Regions from separate parts of the Shewanella baltica genome, predicted to be linked through region 2. Evidence: predicted binding sites of a transcription regulator. Region 2 holds the regulator's gene; each other region holds the start of a gene.
What was found. The regulator MetJ, encoded in region 2, represses methionine synthesis genes. The targets are predictions, from matches to a motif close to TAGACGTCTAGACGTCTA.
Positions count from the first base shown of each region.

Region 1: a site for MetJ is predicted at 2,230-2,247, ahead of serA (phosphoglycerate dehydrogenase). Genes of this name have one in related genera too.
Region 3: a site for MetJ is predicted at 1,699-1,716, ahead of metK (methionine adenosyltransferase). Genes of this name have one in related genera too.
Region 4: a site for MetJ is predicted at 1,179-1,196, ahead of metE (5-methyltetrahydropteroyltriglutamate--homocysteine S-methyltransferase). Genes of this name have one in related genera too.

Region 1 is NZ_UGYM01000002.1:3,820,737-3,825,297, reverse strand. Features, by position in the region: gene ygfZ (tRNA-modifying protein YgfZ) at 1-758, opposite strand, end outside; gene serA (phosphoglycerate dehydrogenase) at 912-2,141, opposite strand; gene DYH48_RS17095 (DUF2238 domain-containing protein) at 2,296-2,904, shown strand; gene DYH48_RS17090 (helix-turn-helix transcriptional regulator) at 3,291-3,956, shown strand; gene DYH48_RS17085 (curlin) at 4,145-4,561, opposite strand, start outside.
Region 2 is NZ_UGYM01000002.1:4,171,123-4,175,683, reverse strand. Features, by position in the region: gene phsA (thiosulfate reductase PhsA) at 1-244, shown strand, start outside; gene DYH48_RS18650 (4Fe-4S dicluster domain-containing protein) at 257-823, shown strand; gene nrfD (NrfD/PsrC family molybdoenzyme membrane anchor subunit) at 826-1,773, shown strand; gene DYH48_RS18640 (sulfite exporter TauE/SafE family protein) at 1,878-2,621, opposite strand; gene metJ (met regulon transcriptional regulator MetJ) at 2,703-3,017, opposite strand; gene metB (cystathionine gamma-synthase) at 3,230-4,393, shown strand; gene DYH48_RS18625 (bifunctional aspartate kinase/homoserine dehydrogenase II) at 4,405-4,561, shown strand, end outside.
Region 3 is NZ_UGYM01000002.1:537,983-542,543, forward strand. Features, by position in the region: gene metK (methionine adenosyltransferase) at 505-1,656, opposite strand; gene tkt (transketolase) at 2,057-4,051, shown strand; gene epd (erythrose-4-phosphate dehydrogenase) at 4,168-4,561, shown strand, end outside.
Region 4 is NZ_UGYM01000002.1:426,529-431,089, forward strand. Features, by position in the region: gene DYH48_RS01915 (HDOD domain-containing protein) at 1-100, shown strand, start outside; gene DYH48_RS01920 (LysR family transcriptional regulator) at 201-1,106, opposite strand; gene metE (5-methyltetrahydropteroyltriglutamate--homocysteine S-methyltransferase) at 1,307-3,577, shown strand; gene DYH48_RS01930 (inclusion body family protein) at 3,846-4,370, shown strand; gene queG (tRNA epoxyqueuosine(34) reductase QueG) at 4,469-4,561, opposite strand, start outside.

The DNA.
Region 1 (4,561 bases), 350 kb from region 2:
CTGATTTGCAGGTTAGTATGACCATGCAAAATATACAGGGCGCGTTTATTGCCGCCACGATATTTCATCCGCGCTATGGTTTCTTGTCCCATGTAACAGCCCTTGTTGAAGCTGATACCGTTAACCGCTTGTAGATTGCACATCTGCGGTACGTATTGGCTGGCATGGCTGGCGGCAAGGTTGGGATAACCCGCGGTAATTTCTAACGCTTGCCAAGCACTGGCATCAAATACGCTCAGCTTTGATTTGGCCACTAAAGCTGCAGCAGCTTCTGGGGTTAACATTAAAATGAAACGGTCAGCGTCTTTTAAAATCGCGCCATGTTCAATTGGCGTGAATTTTTGATGAATGTCGCCAAAATGTTCGCTCACGAACTGGCTTGCTTGTTCACCGGCGACCCCGAGCAAAGTCCATTCAGCGGATGCATTGCTTAAGGTGGCTTTGCTAAACACGGCATATTTTTGTAACTGGGGTAAATCGACTTCGATGGCATCCTTTGGCATCAGCATAAAGAGCGCATCTTGGATGGCAAAGGTCCTGAAACTGGCCAGCATTTTACCTTTTGGATCGCAATGTGCACCCCAGCGCCATTGGTTATCGGCTAATGAGCTGATGTCAGTGGTCACTTGGCCATGGATGAAACTGCGGCCTTGTTCTCCAACCACTTTAATAAGGCCCATATGAGATAAGTTGGCAAGCATGAGTGGAGGCAAAGAAGCGTCCAGATCCCAATGGGGCGTAGAAACTGAAATAGTCATAGCGAGATCCTGAAAATGAAGGCGATGTGAGAGGCTAGATTGTAACGGAATTCCTGTTGGCTCAAAAGCATAAGGCGCACATATCTGTGAATGATATGTGCGCCTCAGTCTGTGTACTTTAGCCGAAACGCTTAATGCGATTCGGCTTAACTCTTAAAACAGCACGCGGGTACGCAGTGTGCCTTCAATTGCCTTTAACTCAACTAAGGCTTCTTCGGCTTGGTGAGTGTCGACTTCCATGACCACATAACCAATCTCAGCGGTAGTTTGCAGATATTGCGCGGCAATGTTGATGCCTTTTTCCGAGAAGGCTTGGTTGATCTTGATCAGCACGCCAGGACGGTTTTGGTGAATATGCAGTAAGCGTGAGGTGCCTTTATGCATAGGTAGCGATACTTCAGGGAAGTTAACTGCAGATACGGTCGAGCCGTTGTCTGAGTATTTAGCGAGCTTGCCCGCGACTTCGATACCAATGTTTTCTTGGGCTTCTGCAGTACTCCCACCCACATGCGGTGTCAGTAATACGTTATCAAGACCTCGAAGTGGGCTGATAAATTCATCGTCATTAGATTGCGGCTCAACTGGGAACACATCAATCGCCGCGCCAGCGAGGTGACGTTCTTTCAAGGCGACCGTTAAGGCCTCGATATCAACCACAGTACCGCGTGAGGCGTTGATAAAGATGCTGCCCTTTTTCATCGCCGCAAATTCAGCTGCGCCTATCATGTCTTTGGTTTGTGGGGTTTCTGGTACGTGTAAGCTCACTACGTCAGCTTGCGCCAGTAACTGTTCCATTGAATGAATTTGCTGTGCATTACCCAGTGGCAATTTGTCTTCGATATCGAAGAACACCACGCGCATGCCCAGCGTCTCAGCCAGAATGCCAAGCTGAGTACCGATATGACCGTAACCGATTACGCCTAAGGTTTTACCGCGCACTTCGTAGCTGCCTGCGGCGGTTTTCATCCAGCCACCACGGTGGGCGATGGCGTTACGCTCAGGGATACCGCGCATCAGCATAATGATTTCGCCAATCACGAGTTCGGCAACACTGCGAGTGTTGGAGAATGGCGCGTTAAATACTGGGATACCAAGGGATTCGGCGGTGGCAAGATCAACTTGATTGGTTCCGATACAGAAGCAACCGACCGCGATCAACTTCTCGGCGCGTTTTAGCACCTCGGCAGTTAATTGGGTACGTGAACGAAGTCCCACGAAATGTGCATCTTTGATGGATTCAATTAATGCTTCATTGCCTAATGAGGCTTTGTGGTATTCGATGTTGGTGTATCCCGCACGCTCAAGTACATCGACCGCAGATTGGTGGACGCCTTCCAACAGCAGGATCTTGATCTTATCCTTGTCCAGCGAATGTTTCGCCATGATATGGGTACCCTCTAATTAATAGAAATGTTTCTTATGATATGCTGACAACCTTCACCCACCAAAATAGCACTTTTTTTACTCAGTGTGGAGGGCTAGATGGCTAAAGTTAATATTCTAAATTAAGAACAATATCGCATAAGAGGAAGAAACATTGAATAACAAAATCGCGTGGTGTGCTATTTACCTCTTAGTGCTCGTGTGGTCGGTGATAAATCCCGCAGATCCTTTCACTTGGTGGCTCGAAGCGGTTCCCGCATTAGTGGCTGTGCCACTGCTATTTTTTACCCGCAAACGCTTCCCATTAACGCCGCTGGTGTATGTTTTAGTGTTAGCCCATTGCTGTGTGTTGTTTGTCGGCGCGCATTACACCTACGCCGAAGTGCCATTATTCGACACTATTGCCCATTGGATGGGCTCAGAACGTAATAATTACGACAAGTTAGGTCATTTTGCTCAAGGCTTTATCCCTGCCATGTTAGCGCGTGAAATTATGCTGCGTAATCAAGCGGTCAAACCCGGTGCTTGGTGTGCTTTTTTAGTCACGTGTTTTGTGCTCGCGTTTTCGGCGTTTTATGAACTCATCGAATGGTGGGTTGCCGTGGCAACAGGTGAAGGTGCCGAAGCCTTTTTGGGTACCCAAGGCTATGTATGGGACACTCAATCAGACATGTTGATGGCATTAATTGGCGCGGTTGTCGCACTCGTTTTATTGTCTCGTTTTCAAGATAAACAAATAGCGGCACTTAAACTCAGGAGCTAGTGGCAGTGAGCTGCTGATTGTTTCTACTCGAATCATTAGTTCATCCTTCCATAAAACATTTGGCGTGAGTGTGATGGCATTTAGCTGTCACACTATGGTGTTAGTTTTTTGTTGCAACTTTGGGGGTGATGTCTTCATAGTTTGAAAGTACTAGGTTTCGTGAGTCGGTTAAGCTCAATAGTATTTTCTACTGTTATTCCAATTGTCTTCGGTCAGTTAGTCGAACTTACTAGGATTAAAGAGGGAATAGTACATTTGGGTGATGTTTTTCAGTCTTTAACTAGTCAGAATCAACTAGGTTAATGGAATGTTTAAAAATCAAACTAAAGAGGCTGGTCAAACATACCATTTTGCTAATAGATAATACTTTTCAGGGAGGAGAGTCATTGAGCACAATTAATGAGTTAGTTTTTTTACACCAAATGGCGGCGCCATGTCATTTAGCGTTACTCGCTGAATCCATAGGTTTGAAAACTCGCGTCGTTAAACATGCGGCGGAATTGGATTTAGATAAAAGTCGTCGAAGTTTCTATTTGATCACCCAAAAAGGCTCTGCACTCGATAACAAGGGAATACCTTTACTGGCTTCGCGCTTAGTATCACATTTCCCCGTGGCGCTGTACCAAGTCGAGCGAGACTCTTTAGATCAAGAGTCGGCTATGTTACTCGGTATTCGTGGCCTGTTGTTTGCCGATCAACGTTTGGATTTGATGTTGACGGGTTTACGTAAAATGGTGGCAGAGGAGCTGTGGTACGATAGAACACTACTGAGTAAGGTGTTCCGTCGGGTAGTACAAAAGCTCGATGGCAATAATGAGATGCCCTCCGATTCAGTGGCTATGCTGCAGATGCTGACATCCCGTGAGCGCACTATTATTCAATTTGTGTCGAGTGGCGCAAGGAATAAAGAAATCGCCCACCGATTGTGCATCAGCGAACATACGGTGAAGGCACACATTTCCTCTATCTTCCGTAAAACCCAGTCCCGTAATCGTGTTGAATTGTTGCGTTGGGCGCAAACCTATCAGACCCACTTTGAGTTATGCAGCTAGTCAGTAAAAGGTTTTTGTAATGAGTCTTTTGTCGTTACTGTTGATTTTTTTTATGATTATTAGCTCATTTGGTGATTCATCAATATAAATAAAGCGGGAATGTTTAAATAAACATTCCCGCTTTATTTTTGATTGCCGTTTAAATGTCACAGCTAAAGAATTTAACTGTGACGACTTAACTGCACTCGTTAGTATTGTACTACAGTAGCAACGTTCATATTGCCTGATTGATTAACGCTGATGCTGTTGTTATTGCCAGCTTGAGAACCTAATACTAAGTTGTCATTACCCGTTTGAGTGATCAACAGGCTGTTATTATCACCGCTAACTGCGAATGAGCTACTTGCGTCACCACCGACCCAGTTACCGTTACCTGATTGAGCAATTTGTGCAGTGTTTTCATCACCTTCGATAATCAAATCGATAAGGTTAAGATCACCATCTTGCAGTGCCGTGACATCGGCATTATTGTTGCCAGCAATGGAAATGACGGCTTCGTTTTGAGCGCCATCTTGCTCAACATCAACTTCGTTATCGCTACCCACTGCATCGACATAGGCAAAGTTGATATCGCCTTCTTGGCTCACTTCAATGCTGTTGTCTTC
Region 2 (4,561 bases):
GATCAGCAATGGCGACCCAATCCGCCTCACCAGCAGTGTTGGCACAGAAGAAGGCCATGCCTTAGTCACGCCGGGCATTCGCCAAGATACAGTGTTTGCTTACATGGGCTTTGGTTCTAAAAACAAAGAGTTGGTCAGAGCAACGGGCAAAGGTATCCACTGCGGTAACTTACTGCCGCACGTTACTGCTCCTGTGTGTGGCATGACAGTGCACACCACGGGCGTCACGCTGGCAAAGCGCTAATCGGAGGCTTAAATGAATAAACGATATGTAATGGTGCACGACGAGAACAAGTGCATCGGCTGCCAAGCTTGTAACGTGGCGTGTCGCAGTGAAAATGGCGTACCCGAAGGCGTTACTCGTCTGCAAGTGCGTGTGGAAGGCCCCTTCGGTGAGATGCCCAATCTGCATTTCAAATACCACAGGGTATCTTGCCAGCAATGTGAAGATGCGCCCTGCGTTAAGGTGTGCCCAACGGGCGCGGCCTATGTGGGTGAAGACGGCATTATCTCTATCCATACCGAGAAGTGTGTTGGCTGTATGTACTGTGTGGCAGCGTGCCCTTATAAAGTGCGCTTTATGAACCCAGAAACCAAGGCGGCGGATAAGTGTAACTTCTGTAAAGACAGTCGTTTAGCGCGGGGCGAAGAGCCAGCGTGTGTGACTGTGTGTCCAACCGATGCCTTAGTGTTTGGCGATGCTAATGATCCGCAGAGTGAAGTGGCCATCATGCTCAACACTAAAATTACATACCAAGATAAAACCCATTTGGGCACTAAACCTAGGGTATATCGCGTTCCTACCAAAAGAGGGGGGATTTGATTATGAACAATACTTGGGGCGACATGGCGCAATATGATCCTGTCACTTGGCACTGGGTCATCGCCGTTTACCTGTTTATGGCGGGGTTATCCGCGGGCAGTTTATTGATTGGCATTGGTTTACGCTGGGCGAATAAGGAACTCAGCGCCGGAGCCGAAAGCAGCATTCTTAAGGCGGCCGCCATTATTGGACCTGTGGCGATTAGCTTAGGTTTAGCCTGCTTAGTGTTTGATTTAACCAAACCCTTCCACTTCTGGCTGATCTTAATTCACTATAACTTCCAGTCAGTTATGGCAATCGGGGTGCTGGCGCTGCTGGCGTATTCTCCCTTAGCCTTTGCGTACGCCATTATTGTGCTGCGGGATGACTTACCAAAATGGGGTTTGGGTTTCCTAGCGCCTATCGCTACGTTACTTATGCCATATCGAAAGCTGATTGAAGTATTGTTGTTTGTCCTCGCCATTGGCGTAGGGGCTTACACTGGCTTCTTAATTTCGGCGATGAATGCTTACCCTATGCTCAACACTGCGGTACTGCCTGCGCTGTTTTTAGTGTCGGGTTTATCGGCGGGCGCTGCGGCAAACGCGGTACTGGCACTCTTGCTGTTTAAGACTGACAGCCACGATAAAACCTTAGTCAAGATGCACGGTTTAGAATTGCCTGTGATGGCGATTGAAATCCTGTTCCTGTTCATGTTGTTCTGCGCCTTGTACTTCAAGGGCGGCGCGGCGGCTGCGGCCTTAGCGTCGTTAACCTCTGGGCTATGGGCAAGCGTGTTCTGGATAGGGGTTGTCGGTATCGGCTTTGGTATTCCATTGCTGTTTATGCTGCTACCAGCCGCGACTCGCCACACTAAGGGCGCAATGATCATGGTTGCCTGCGCTAGCTTAACCGGCGTACTCGCCTTAAGACACTTTATTGTGTACGCAGGGCAAAGCTATTTAAGCTGAGTGTAATGGCTTTAGATATTGATAGATAAAGAAAAAGCACTGGCAATGTCAGTGCTTTTTTATTGTTTAAATCTTCAGATGGTTTGCCAGTACAAGTAGGGCGCTTATTGGGGCAATAACTCGATAACCGACTTCACCGTTAGCACTAAGGCGCTGATACTGCACAGGACTAAGGTCGCCATTTTAGTCTTGTCTTTATCGACACTGCCCACCAATCGCCCCGCGACTAAATACCCTAAAAGCACAGAAGGTAGCAACATTAAGGACAGCCACAGGTGCTTCAATTCTAATAAGCCAGTGATCGCCAGAATGACCATAGCTATGGTGGAGCTAAAAATGAAGAAGGCCGACAGGGCGGCGCGAAACTGCGAGGCATCTTTGCCTGACAATAGAATCGCCATCGGCGGGCCACCAATAGCGGCAATATTACCGAAAATCCCCGAGACGACGCCCGCCCCAAAGAGGGTTTTCTTATTCACTGGCAGGCTGAATTTATACAGGCTGAGGATAACCGCGACAGCCACAATGGCGGCGATGGATAACCCGAGTATGGGCTGAGGCGCAAACAGCAACAGACTCGCGCCGATAAAACCACCGGGCACGCGACCTAGGAGTGCATATTGCAAGCCATTGAATTCTAAATGACCACGTTCCCGGAATAAGGTCAGTAGCGAGATGGTAAATCCCATGGCAATAACGGGACCCGGTACGAGCTGCGGATCGACGATATACAGCAAAGGACTGGCGACAACCGCTAGGCCAAACCCAATCAGGCTCTGGGTTAAGGCGCCAAGAAATACAATCAGTGAGGCCAAGGCGAGAGTCTGTGGATCTATCATAGAAAACATAGGATTCCATATAAACAAAAAGGGATCGTTAACGATCCCTATTGATGAGCACTGTGATGTAACTTTGCCAGCGACAAGTCGCTATTCCATGTCTTCCCACTCGATCCCCATCTCGTCCATCAGCAACTTGGCTTCGGCGGGAATGCTGTCTGGGCTATCTTTTGACAGATCTTCATCGTTAGGCAATGGCTGGCCAGTGTAGGCGTGCAAAAATGCCTCACACAACAGCTCGCTGTTGGTGGCGTGACGCAAATTATTGACCTGACGACGAGTTCGTTCGTCCGTAAGGACCTTAAGCACTTTGAGCGGAATAGACACAGTAATTTTTTTTACTTGTTCATTCTTCTTGCCATGTTCAGCATAGGGGCTGATGTATTCCCCATTCCATTCAGTCATTGACTCACCTGTTATAACGCTAAATTCGGGGCAGATTTTAAACCCTTACAAAGAACAGTCAAATTATTGCTACTATTTCTTTGTGATTGCAAACAGATTTCTTTATGTTCAGACGTCTAAACGTCTTCACGCCTATTGACGATGGCCTTGGGCTTAGGTACATTTAGACGTCCAGACATCTCTATCAGTCTACCGAATTTAGGAGTCCACCCATGGCAGAGCGTCAATTAGCCACACTGGCAGTGCGTCAGGGTATCGAAAGCGATACTCAATATGGCGCAGTTGTGCCACCGATTTATTTGTCGACTAATTACGCCTTCGATGGTCATAAAAATCCCCGCGAATTCGATTACAGTCGTTCAGGCAACCCAACACGCTGTATTTTAGGCGAAGCATTAGCGCAATTAGAAAAGGGCGCCACTGGCATAGTGACCTGCACTGGCATGGCGGCCATCACCCTAGTGACCACTTTGCTCGGCCCCGATGATCTATTGGTGGTGCCCCACGATTGTTACGGCGGTTCTTACCGTTTATTTACTAATTTGGCGAAGAAAGGCCAGTTTAAGCTGATTGTGGTTGATCAAACCGACAGCCAAGCGTTAACCGCAGCGATCGCGCAAAATCCTAAGATGGTGTGGCTCGAAACCCCGTCTAACCCGCTATTGCGTGTGGTGGATATCGAGGCTATTGCTAAGGCAAGCCATGAGGTCGGCGCGCTAGTCGTGGTCGATAACACTTTTTTATCGCCGATATTGCAACAACCCCTATTGTTAGGCGCGGATATCGTTATCCACTCCACCACTAAATACATCAATGGTCACAGTGATGTGGTTGGCGGCGCTGTGGTTGCCAAAGATGCACAAATTGGCGAAAGCTTACATTGGTGGTCGAACACGTTAGGCTTAACGGGATCGGCTTTTGATAGTTACTTAACCCTGCGCGGCCTACGTACGTTAGCGGTGCGAATTCGTGAACATCAAGCCAATGCCCAGCGTATTGTTGAGGTATTGACGCAAAGCCCTGTGGTGAGCAAAGTTTATTACCCCGGTCTTGCGGATCACCCTGGTCACACCATTGCAGCCAAGCAACAAAAAGGCTTTGGCGCTATGCTGAGTTTTGAGCTCAAGGGCGGCGAGGCCGAAGTCGTGGCCTTTTTAGGTGCACTCAGCTTATTTAGCGTGGCGGAAAGTTTAGGTGGCGTTGAAAGTTTAGTGGCCGTGCCCGCAACTATGACCCACAGAGCCATGGAGCCGCAGGCGCGTTTTGAGGCAGGCATTAAAGACACCCTATTGCGTCTATCGGTGGGTATTGAAGATGCCGCCGATTTAGTTGCAGATATTCAAGCAGGATTAGCCGCCGTTGCGGCTTGTCAGTAGAGGAATAATAGATGGCACGTTGTCACTTACATAAATTTGGTGGCTCCAGTTTAGCGGATGCCGATTGTTATCGCCGAGTCGCCCATATCCTGTTAACCCATGGTCATAGCGATGATCTTGTGGTGGTCTCTGCGGCGGGTAAGAGCACGAATTTCCTGTATAAATTAT
Region 3 (4,561 bases), 3.6 Mb from region 2:
TCAGATAACAAAGGGCTGTTCTTCGAGCCGTGGCGCACTTAGGGGCAAATAGCTTTTTTAGCTGAACGAACAGCGATAGGGTTAGTAAGGATTGGCATTGTTGCAACAGTGACCGTTGGCGGCATGGATGCCGTCGTCGAGCCTATAGGGATATATTTACGGCGAGTCACTGGGGAAACAATGACAATTCATGCTGCATAACTGACGATAAAGTTATCTTGCTTTGGGGTAATAGCTTTTTAGCTGAACGAACAGCTAGAGGGTTGGGGAGGATTGGCATTGTTGCACCTGTGACCTTCTAAAACAGGATCTTTTAGTTGAGCCCTCAGGGACGCTTTTTGTTAAACAAAGAGGTGGTGAGTCATAGGGGAAACAATGACAATGAATGCTGCACAACTGAAGATACCTTTATCTTGCTTTGGGGAACCAAATTGCAGGCATAAAAAAACCGCTGGGTAGCGGTTTTTATATTTTGCAATATTAACGGGTTTTAATCGAAACCGATTATAGACCCGCGTCAGCGCGCAGTGCTTCAGCTTTGTCTGTTGCTTCCCAAGGGAATTCGTTACGACCAAAGTGGCCATAAGCGGCAGTCGCTTGATAAATCGGACGTGCTAAATCGAGCATGGCCGTTAAACCGTATGGACGCAGTTCGAAGTGTTGACGTACTAACTTGATCAGCAAATCTTCAGACACTTTACCCGTACCGAAGGTTTCGATGCTGATAGAAGTCGGCTCTGCTACACCAATAGCGTAAGACACTTGGATTTCACAGCGATCAGCAAGACCTGCAGCAACGATGTTTTTTGCCACATAACGGGCAGCGTATGCCGCGCTACGGTCAACTTTTGATGGATCTTTACCAGAGAATGCGCCACCACCATGACGGGCCATGCCGCCGTAGGTATCAACGATGATCTTACGACCGGTTAAGCCGCAATCGCCTACTGGTCCACCGATAACAAAACGGCCAGTTGGGTTGATAAAGAACTTAGTGTCTTTGTTTAGCCATTGAGCCGGTAATACTGGCTTGATGATGGTTTCCATCACGCCTTCAATTAAGTCGGCTTGTGATACGTCATCTCTGTGCTGAGTCGACAATACGACAGCATCAATACCGACAATTTTGCCATCATCATAGGCAAACGTGACTTGGCTTTTCGCATCTGGGCGTAACCAAGGTAGCGTGCCGTTTTTACGCACTTCAGACTGACGCTTCACTAATGCGTGGGCATAAGTGATAGGCGCTGGCATTAGGACGTCGGTTTCGTTGTTGGCATAGCCAAACATTAACCCTTGGTCGCCTGCACCTTGCTCAGCAGGGTCAGCACGGTCTACACCTTGATTGATATCAGGTGATTGCTTACCAATGGCGTTTAATACCGCACACGAGTCTGCATCAAAACCCATATCTGAGTGGGTATAACCAATTTCACGCACCGTTTTACGGGTGATTTCTTCGATATCAACCCAAGCAGAAGTCGTGACTTCGCCACCGACTAATACCATGCCAGTTTTGACATAAGTTTCACACGCCACGCGTGCTTTTGGATCTTGAGCCAGAATTGCATCTAGCACAGCATCAGAAATCTGATCTGCAATCTTATCGGGATGACCTTCTGAGACCGACTCAGAAGTAAACAAGTGCTTTGCCATAGTAGGAAAATCTCGTCGTTAGCATTCAAACGTGTAGAAGCATCTACATCTAGACGGCTATTTTAGTTTAAATCTGATTGCCGATCACCCCCAGTGAGAAAAAATCCTCTCAGATTGTGACCTGAAAACGACTGTGCTCAGTCTTAAAGTGGTTATTTTACTTATATTTCATAGTATTAAGTTTGCTATGTTTTTGAGAAATTTATTTCTCCATTACAAGTGATCCTTGCGATGCCCACTCAAGTAAACGCCAGTAAAGTGACTAGCTTGTTTCTGCGAGTTTACGATACGGCCATCTTTTGCTGAGTGAATGATAATTTTAGTTTGCGTCACACTGGCATGTAGGGGAAAATATGCATCCAAATTGCCCGCTAGACCCCACAAACAAGCAGGAGAGAGCATGTCTTCCCGTAAAGTACTCGCAAACGCAATCCGTGCGTTAAGTATGGATGCAGTTCAAAAAGCAAATTCAGGCCATCCCGGCGCCCCAATGGGTATGGCAGATATTGCTGAAGTGCTGTGGAATGATTTCCTTAAGCACAACCCGACCAATCCTAAATGGGTAGATAGAGACCGTTTCGTCCTTTCTAACGGTCACGGTTCAATGCTGATCTACTCTTTACTTCACCTGACAGGTTATGAATTACCAATCGAAGAACTGAAACAGTTCCGTCAATTGCATTCAAAAACCCCGGGTCACCCAGAATACGGTTACACCCCAGGTGTTGAAACCACAACGGGTCCACTCGGCGCGGGCATCAGCAATGCAGTCGGTATGGCGATTGCTGAAAAAACCTTAGCGGCACAGTTTAACCGTGATGGTCACGATATCGTTGATCACTACACTTACTGCTTCGTCGGCGACGGCTGTTTGATGGAAGGTATTTCCCACGAAGCCTGTTCATTAGCCGGTACTTTAGGTCTAGGCAAACTGGTCGCATTTTGGGATGACAACGGTATTTCTATCGATGGCCATGTTGAAGGCTGGTTCACCGATGATACGCCAAAGCGTTTTGAAGCTTACGGCTGGCATGTGATTGCCGGTGTTGACGGTCACGATAGCGCGGCAATCCGTGCAGCTATCGAAGCGGCGAAAGCGGTGACCGATAAACCAACCATGATTTGCTGCAAAACCATTATCGGTTTTGGCTCACCCAACAAATCTGGCAGCCACGATTGCCACGGCGCGCCATTAGGCGATGCGGAAATCGCCGCAGCCCGTGAATTCCTTGGCTGGCCATACGCACCGTTTGAAATCCCTGCTGACGTTTATGCCGGTTGGGATGCCAAAGAAGCCGGTGCTGCCCGTGAAGCGGCATGGAACGAGAAGTTTGCGGCTTATAGCGCAGCTCACCCAGAACTGGCTGCTGAATATGAGCGCCGCGTACTGAAAGGTGAATTACCTGCTGATTTCGAAGAGAAAGCGCAGGCATTCGTGCAAGCATCACAGGACAAAGCCGAAGGTATTGCGAGCCGTAAAGCCTCACAAAATGCTATCGGTGCTTTCGGTGCTATGTTACCTGAACTGTTAGGCGGCTCTGCTGACTTAGCGGGTTCTAACTTGACTTTGTGGTCTGGTTCTAAAGGTATTCAAGACGATCCTGCCGGTAACTACATTTATTACGGCGTGCGTGAATTCGGCATGAGCGGCATTATGAACGGTGCTTCGCTGCATGGTGGTTTCATCAACTACGGCGCAACTTTCATGATGTTCATGGAATACGCGCGTAACGCAGTTCGTATGTCGGCGCTGATGGGCATTCAAAACATCTTCGTTTATACCCATGACTCTATCGGTCAAGGTGAAGATGGCCCAACGCATCAGCCAGTTGAGCAATTAGCTAACCTGCGTATGACGCCAAATATGGCCGTATGGCGCCCATGTGATGCGGCAGAAACGGCAGTTTCTTGGAAAGCTGCGATTCAACGTCGCAATGCCCCAACGTCACTGATCTTCAGCCGTCAAAATCTCAAAGCCCAAGCGCGTACCGCTGAGCAATTAGCCAACGTGGCTAAAGGTGCTTATGTACTGCAAGACTGTACGGGTACACCAGAACTGATCCTGATCGCAACCGGTAGCGAAGTACAATTGGCGATGGATTCTGCGGCTGCATTAACTGAGCAAGGTAAACAAGTTCGCGTAGTCTCTATGCCATCGACAACTGAGTTCGATAAGCAAGATGCAGCGTATAAAGAATCGGTATTACCACGTGCTGTGACTAAACGTGTGGCTATCGAAGCGGCGCATACCGATTTCTGGTACAAGTACGTCGGTTTTGAAGGCACTGTTGTTGGCATGACCACTTTTGGTGAGTCAGCGCCGGGTAACGTGCTATTGAATCACTTCGGTTTCACCGTTGAAAATGTGCTGAATGCTGCAAAATCATTGGGCTAATCGCTCAAGGGATTAGATTCAATACAAAAGGTTAAACTTTTTAAGTGTTAATCTGTATAATGCGGCCTGCAATCTTTTGCAGGCCGTTTTTGTATTTAGAGGAAATTGAGACCTCAATGATCCGAGTCGCTATCAATGGTTATGGCCGTATCGGCCGCTCTATTCTTCGTGCTTTGTACGAGTCTGGAAAACGGCAGCAAATGCAGATTGTCGCGATTAATGAATTAGCTAAACCTGAAGCCATTATTCATCTGACCCAGTACGACACCACCCACGGTCGGTTTGCGCACAAAGTGAAACTCGTCGATGATCACATGCTGATTGGCGACGATGCGATAAAAATTCTCCACGAGCCCGATCCCACAAAACTCCCTTGGCATGAAATGGACATAGACATTGTCTATGAGGCCACTGGTGTATTACTCGATCGTCAAAGCTGCGAAGCCCATATTCATGCTGGCGCTAAGCAAGTGCTGATAAGCCATCCATCCTCAGCCGATGTCGATGGTA
Region 4 (4,561 bases), 3.7 Mb from region 2:
GATTGCCCATAATTTGCGTCAGACCCGCAATTCGAATTCCCCTGGTTTAATCCTGCGCCGCGTATTGTCTATGCGTGGTCTATTGATGAATCCGCTGTAATATTTCGATACGACGAATCACTGTTTGATCCTATGAAATAGTCATTAGATTCAATAAAAAAGCCTGCATCAGCAGGCTTTTTTGTTAGGTTTCACCTGTGTTAATTTGTCTTCTGCTGGCGGGATAAACCTTCACTCGCCACCAGTTGTAACCAATTTTGGATCAAGGCTGAGTTGGCGCTATGGCGGCGATAGGCGCCAAACAAAGGGCGTTTCAAGCCTTCTTGCCCGAGCTTCACTGTGGTAAGGCTTAGGCCATGCCCTTCATTTATCGACCAATTTGGCAGCGCGGCTATACCGTCTTTACAGGCGATGCGTTGCAGTAACATCATGGTTAAATCACAGGTTTTCTGCTCGCCCGCTTCTATGCCTGCGGGTTCTAAAAAGTGGCGATAGATGTCTAAACGCGTCAGTGGTACGGGATAACTGATAATAGGCAAGTGTGCTAATTGCTTAGGGGTGACATAGGCTTCTTTTGCTAGAGGATGATCTTTAGCAACCACTAACTTCACTTCAAAATCAAACAAATGCTGATAAGCGAGTGAATGCCCAGGTACAGGATCTGAGGTCAGCACTATATCCAGTTCACCCATTTCCAAGGCATTGAGCGAGTCGAACAAGTGACGGCTCGACAGATCTAACTCCGCTTGGGGATAGTCTTGCCTAAATTGCTCCATCACAGGCATTAACCAGCGAAAACAGCTGTGGCACTCAATACCTACCCGCAACTGATTGGTTTCGGTTTCAAGGCCATTCTTAAGATCTGTCTCGGTTTCTAACACCTTAGGCAAAATCTCTTCCGCGAGATGAAGCAGGCGTGCACCTTCTTGGGTGAATGACAGCGGCTTACTCTTACGCACAAAAATAGGCGAGTTAATCCTTTGCTCCAGCTCCTTAATTTGGTGGGAGAGTGCGGATTGAGTGACAAAACGTTTTTTGGCTGCGCCCGCCAAACTGCCACTTTCCTTCAGGGCCATTAAGGTTCGCAGATGTCTTAGTTCGATCATGTTCACTCCAGGTGAATTTCGCTCATGTTGTGCTTGAAATTAATTCGGTTGCTGGAATAGAGACTAACACAATAAACTTCTAGACGTCCAGACGCCCATTGTTATTTATCAAGGCGGAAATGCTGAAAAGTGCCAAGAGAAAACAATCTGGTGGGTGCAAGTGCCGAATTTGGCTTATCTCAAATAAAGGAAGATAGGGTATGCAATTAAATAGTCTTGGGTTTCCCCGCATCGGGCGTCGTCGTGAATTGAAATTTGCCTTAGAAAAATACTGGCGTGGTGAGATCACTCAGGCTGAACTGCGTGAAGTGGCGAGCGAACTGCGCCGTACCCATTGGCAGTGGCAAACCGCAGCGGGTATCGAGCAAGTACCCGTAGGTGATTTTGCCTTTTACGATCAAGTATTAACCCTAAGTGCGACCTTAAATGCCATTCCTGAGCGTCACCGTGGTGAAGGCGCAATCGATCTTGATACCTTATTCCGTGTTGCCCGCGGCAGAGCGCCAACGGGCCAAGATGCGCCAGCCTCTGAAATGACCAAATATTTCAATACTAATTATCACTATCTGGTGCCTGAGCTGACGCAAAACCAAGAGTTTTCGATTGCTTACGAGCAGTTTTTTGATGAAGTCAGCGAAGCGCAAGCGCTAGGCTATAAAGCCAAACCTGTGCTACTCGGCCCAGTCAGTTACTTGCACCTTGCTAAAACCGTCGGCCAAGAGTTCGATAAGTTAAGTTTATTACCGAATTTATTAACGGCTTATGCTGACATTCTGGCGCGTTTCGCCGCCCAAGGTGTGGAATGGGTACAGTTAGATGAGCCTGTGTTGGCATTAGAATTAGACCTGCATTGGCAAGCGGCGATGACTAAGACTTATCAAGCATTAAGCACTGCTAACGTTAAGGTTCTCTTAGCGAGTTATTATGGCGGTATTGCGCATCATCAAGCCCTCGTATCTGCCTTGCCAGTTGCTGGTTTGCACTTAGATTTAGTTACAGCGCCAGAACAACTGGTTGTGTTTGCAAATGCGTTGCGCAGTGAGCAAATTTTGTCAGCGGGTGTGGTTAATGGCCGTAACGTGTGGGCGGCAGAAATCGATTTGATTGCCGAGCGTATTGGCGCTGTGGCGCGTGATTTAGGCGATCGTTTGTGGATTGGCACATCATGTTCATTACTGCATAGCCCAGTCGATTTAGATGTTGAAGTCAAACTATTACCTGTACTGCGTAAGCAGTTGGCCTTTGCTAAGCAAAAACTGTTGGAATTGAGCAAAGTTCGCCAATTATTGTTGGCGTCTAGCTCGGATGAAGCACAGAAAATCAGTGCTTTTTGTATCGCTCGTCGCCAAGCAAAAGCGCAGGCTGCAGACAAGCAAGTAGTTGATCGCGTTTCGGCATTAACCGCTGCAGATTATGAGCGGGCAAATGATTTCAGTGTGCGCCAAAGTGTGCAGCAACGAAAATACCAATTACCTCTGTTGCCAACCACGACCATAGGTTCGTTCCCACAAACACCGGCAATTCGTGGACTACGCAGCCGCTGGCGCAAGGGTGAGCTTAACGATGCGCAATATACAGAGCAGTTACAGCAAGTGACCCGCGATACTATCGATCGCCAATTAAAGCTGGGTATCGATGTGCTTGTGCACGGTGAAGCCGAACGTAACGACATGGTGGAGTACTTTGGCGAGCAGTTAGCTGGTGTTGGTTTTAGTAAAAATGGCTGGGTGCAAAGCTATGGCTCACGCTGTGTTAAGCCCCCCTTGATTTACGGTGATGTGAGTCGTCCAAAAGCCATGACAGTCGAGTGGGCAAAGTTTGCCCAGAGTCTCACCGACAAGCCCGTAAAAGGCATGTTGACGGGGCCAGTGACGATTTTGCACTGGTCATTTGCCCGTGAAGATATCAGCCACGATGCGATTGCGACACAACTGGCGCTGGCTATTCGTGATGAAGTGGTCGATTTACAAAATGCGGGGATTGGCATTATTCAAATCGATGAGCCCGCCTTCCGTGAAGGTCTGCCATTGAAACAAAGTGAGTGGCAAGCCTATTTAGATTGGGCGGTGAATGCCTTTAAACTCAGCGCTGCTGGCGTGACTGATGAGACTCAAATCCACACTCACATGTGTTACAGCGAGTTTAACGACACGATTGGCGCGATTGCTGCCATGGATGCCGATGTGATCACAATCGAGACTTCGCGTTCACGGATGGAGTTACTCAACGCCTTTGAAGATTTTGAATATCCAAATGAAATTGGCCCCGGTGTATATGACATCCACTCACCAAACACCCCAAGTGTGGAGGCCATGGTGCACTTAATCGAGAAAGCCGCGCAGAAAGTACCTGTGCGTCAACTGTGGGTCAACCCAGATTGTGGCCTAAAAACCCGTACTTGGGATGAAGTCGAACCTGCATTGAAAAACATGGTCGATGCTACCCGCGAACTGCGTCGCCGCCTTGGCTAATTGCATTCGGCTAAGCTGACCTCATTGAAAGCGGGTACACTAGGTCTCCGCTTTTTTGTAATGATTTGATGATATAAAATTAGCTTAAACATGTTACTTAAACTTGACGTTTATTGTTTAAACCTGAGTTTAAAAAGTTTATCCCTGTTCCTGCATTATCTGATTTTGTCTACTAGTATGTTTGGTGCATGGACGCAAAACTTGCATCGTGCTTGTTTGACTCCCAAATCTAGGTCAGACAATAAATGCTTAATTAAGGAGAATTAACATGAGTGAAATCATAGATGTTATCATCAACGTCGATACTGATAATTTAATGAAAACATATCCCAATCCAAGTACTGATCCTTCAACACCAACTGCAATTGGCCACAATTTTGCGTACATGATAGCTCCAACAGCTTATGTTAAAAGCGGTCAAGCTACTGGGGATTTATCAATATCAGCTGATGTGGGTGATACCATTCGCTGGCGTATGAACTCGATGTCAGGCAATACAAGTTACTCTGCCGACCTAATGAATCTTATGCGCTTTAGTGGGACTCAAGTGACTTCAGTCGTTGAGGGCAAATTGACGGAACCACAAACCCCTATTCCTGAAGGTGGGTTGGGTAGTATTTTGTTACCACCCACATACTTATGCGTACCTCAGTATGATTTTTACTTATCGGCTGATGTAGTGACTTCTGGGACTGAGAATTACAATGTGTCATTTGCCGTGCTTTACTATCATAGCGGCAGCATAAATACCTTAGGTTACTTTGTTTGGGATCCAACAATTAGTGCTTCATAAGTTTTGAATTAATTACGTATGATCGTTTGCGCACTTCGTTCTGGAGTGCGCATTTTTACAAGTGTACTGAGACAATACTTAGTTATGCACTTGATATCTTAAGCGTCCCTCGGAAGTCCTTTTTTAACCGTGCGTATAAGTCGTTCGGTTTTACGCCTTGCAGTAATCAGTTGTGGGCTCTTGCTCTGATG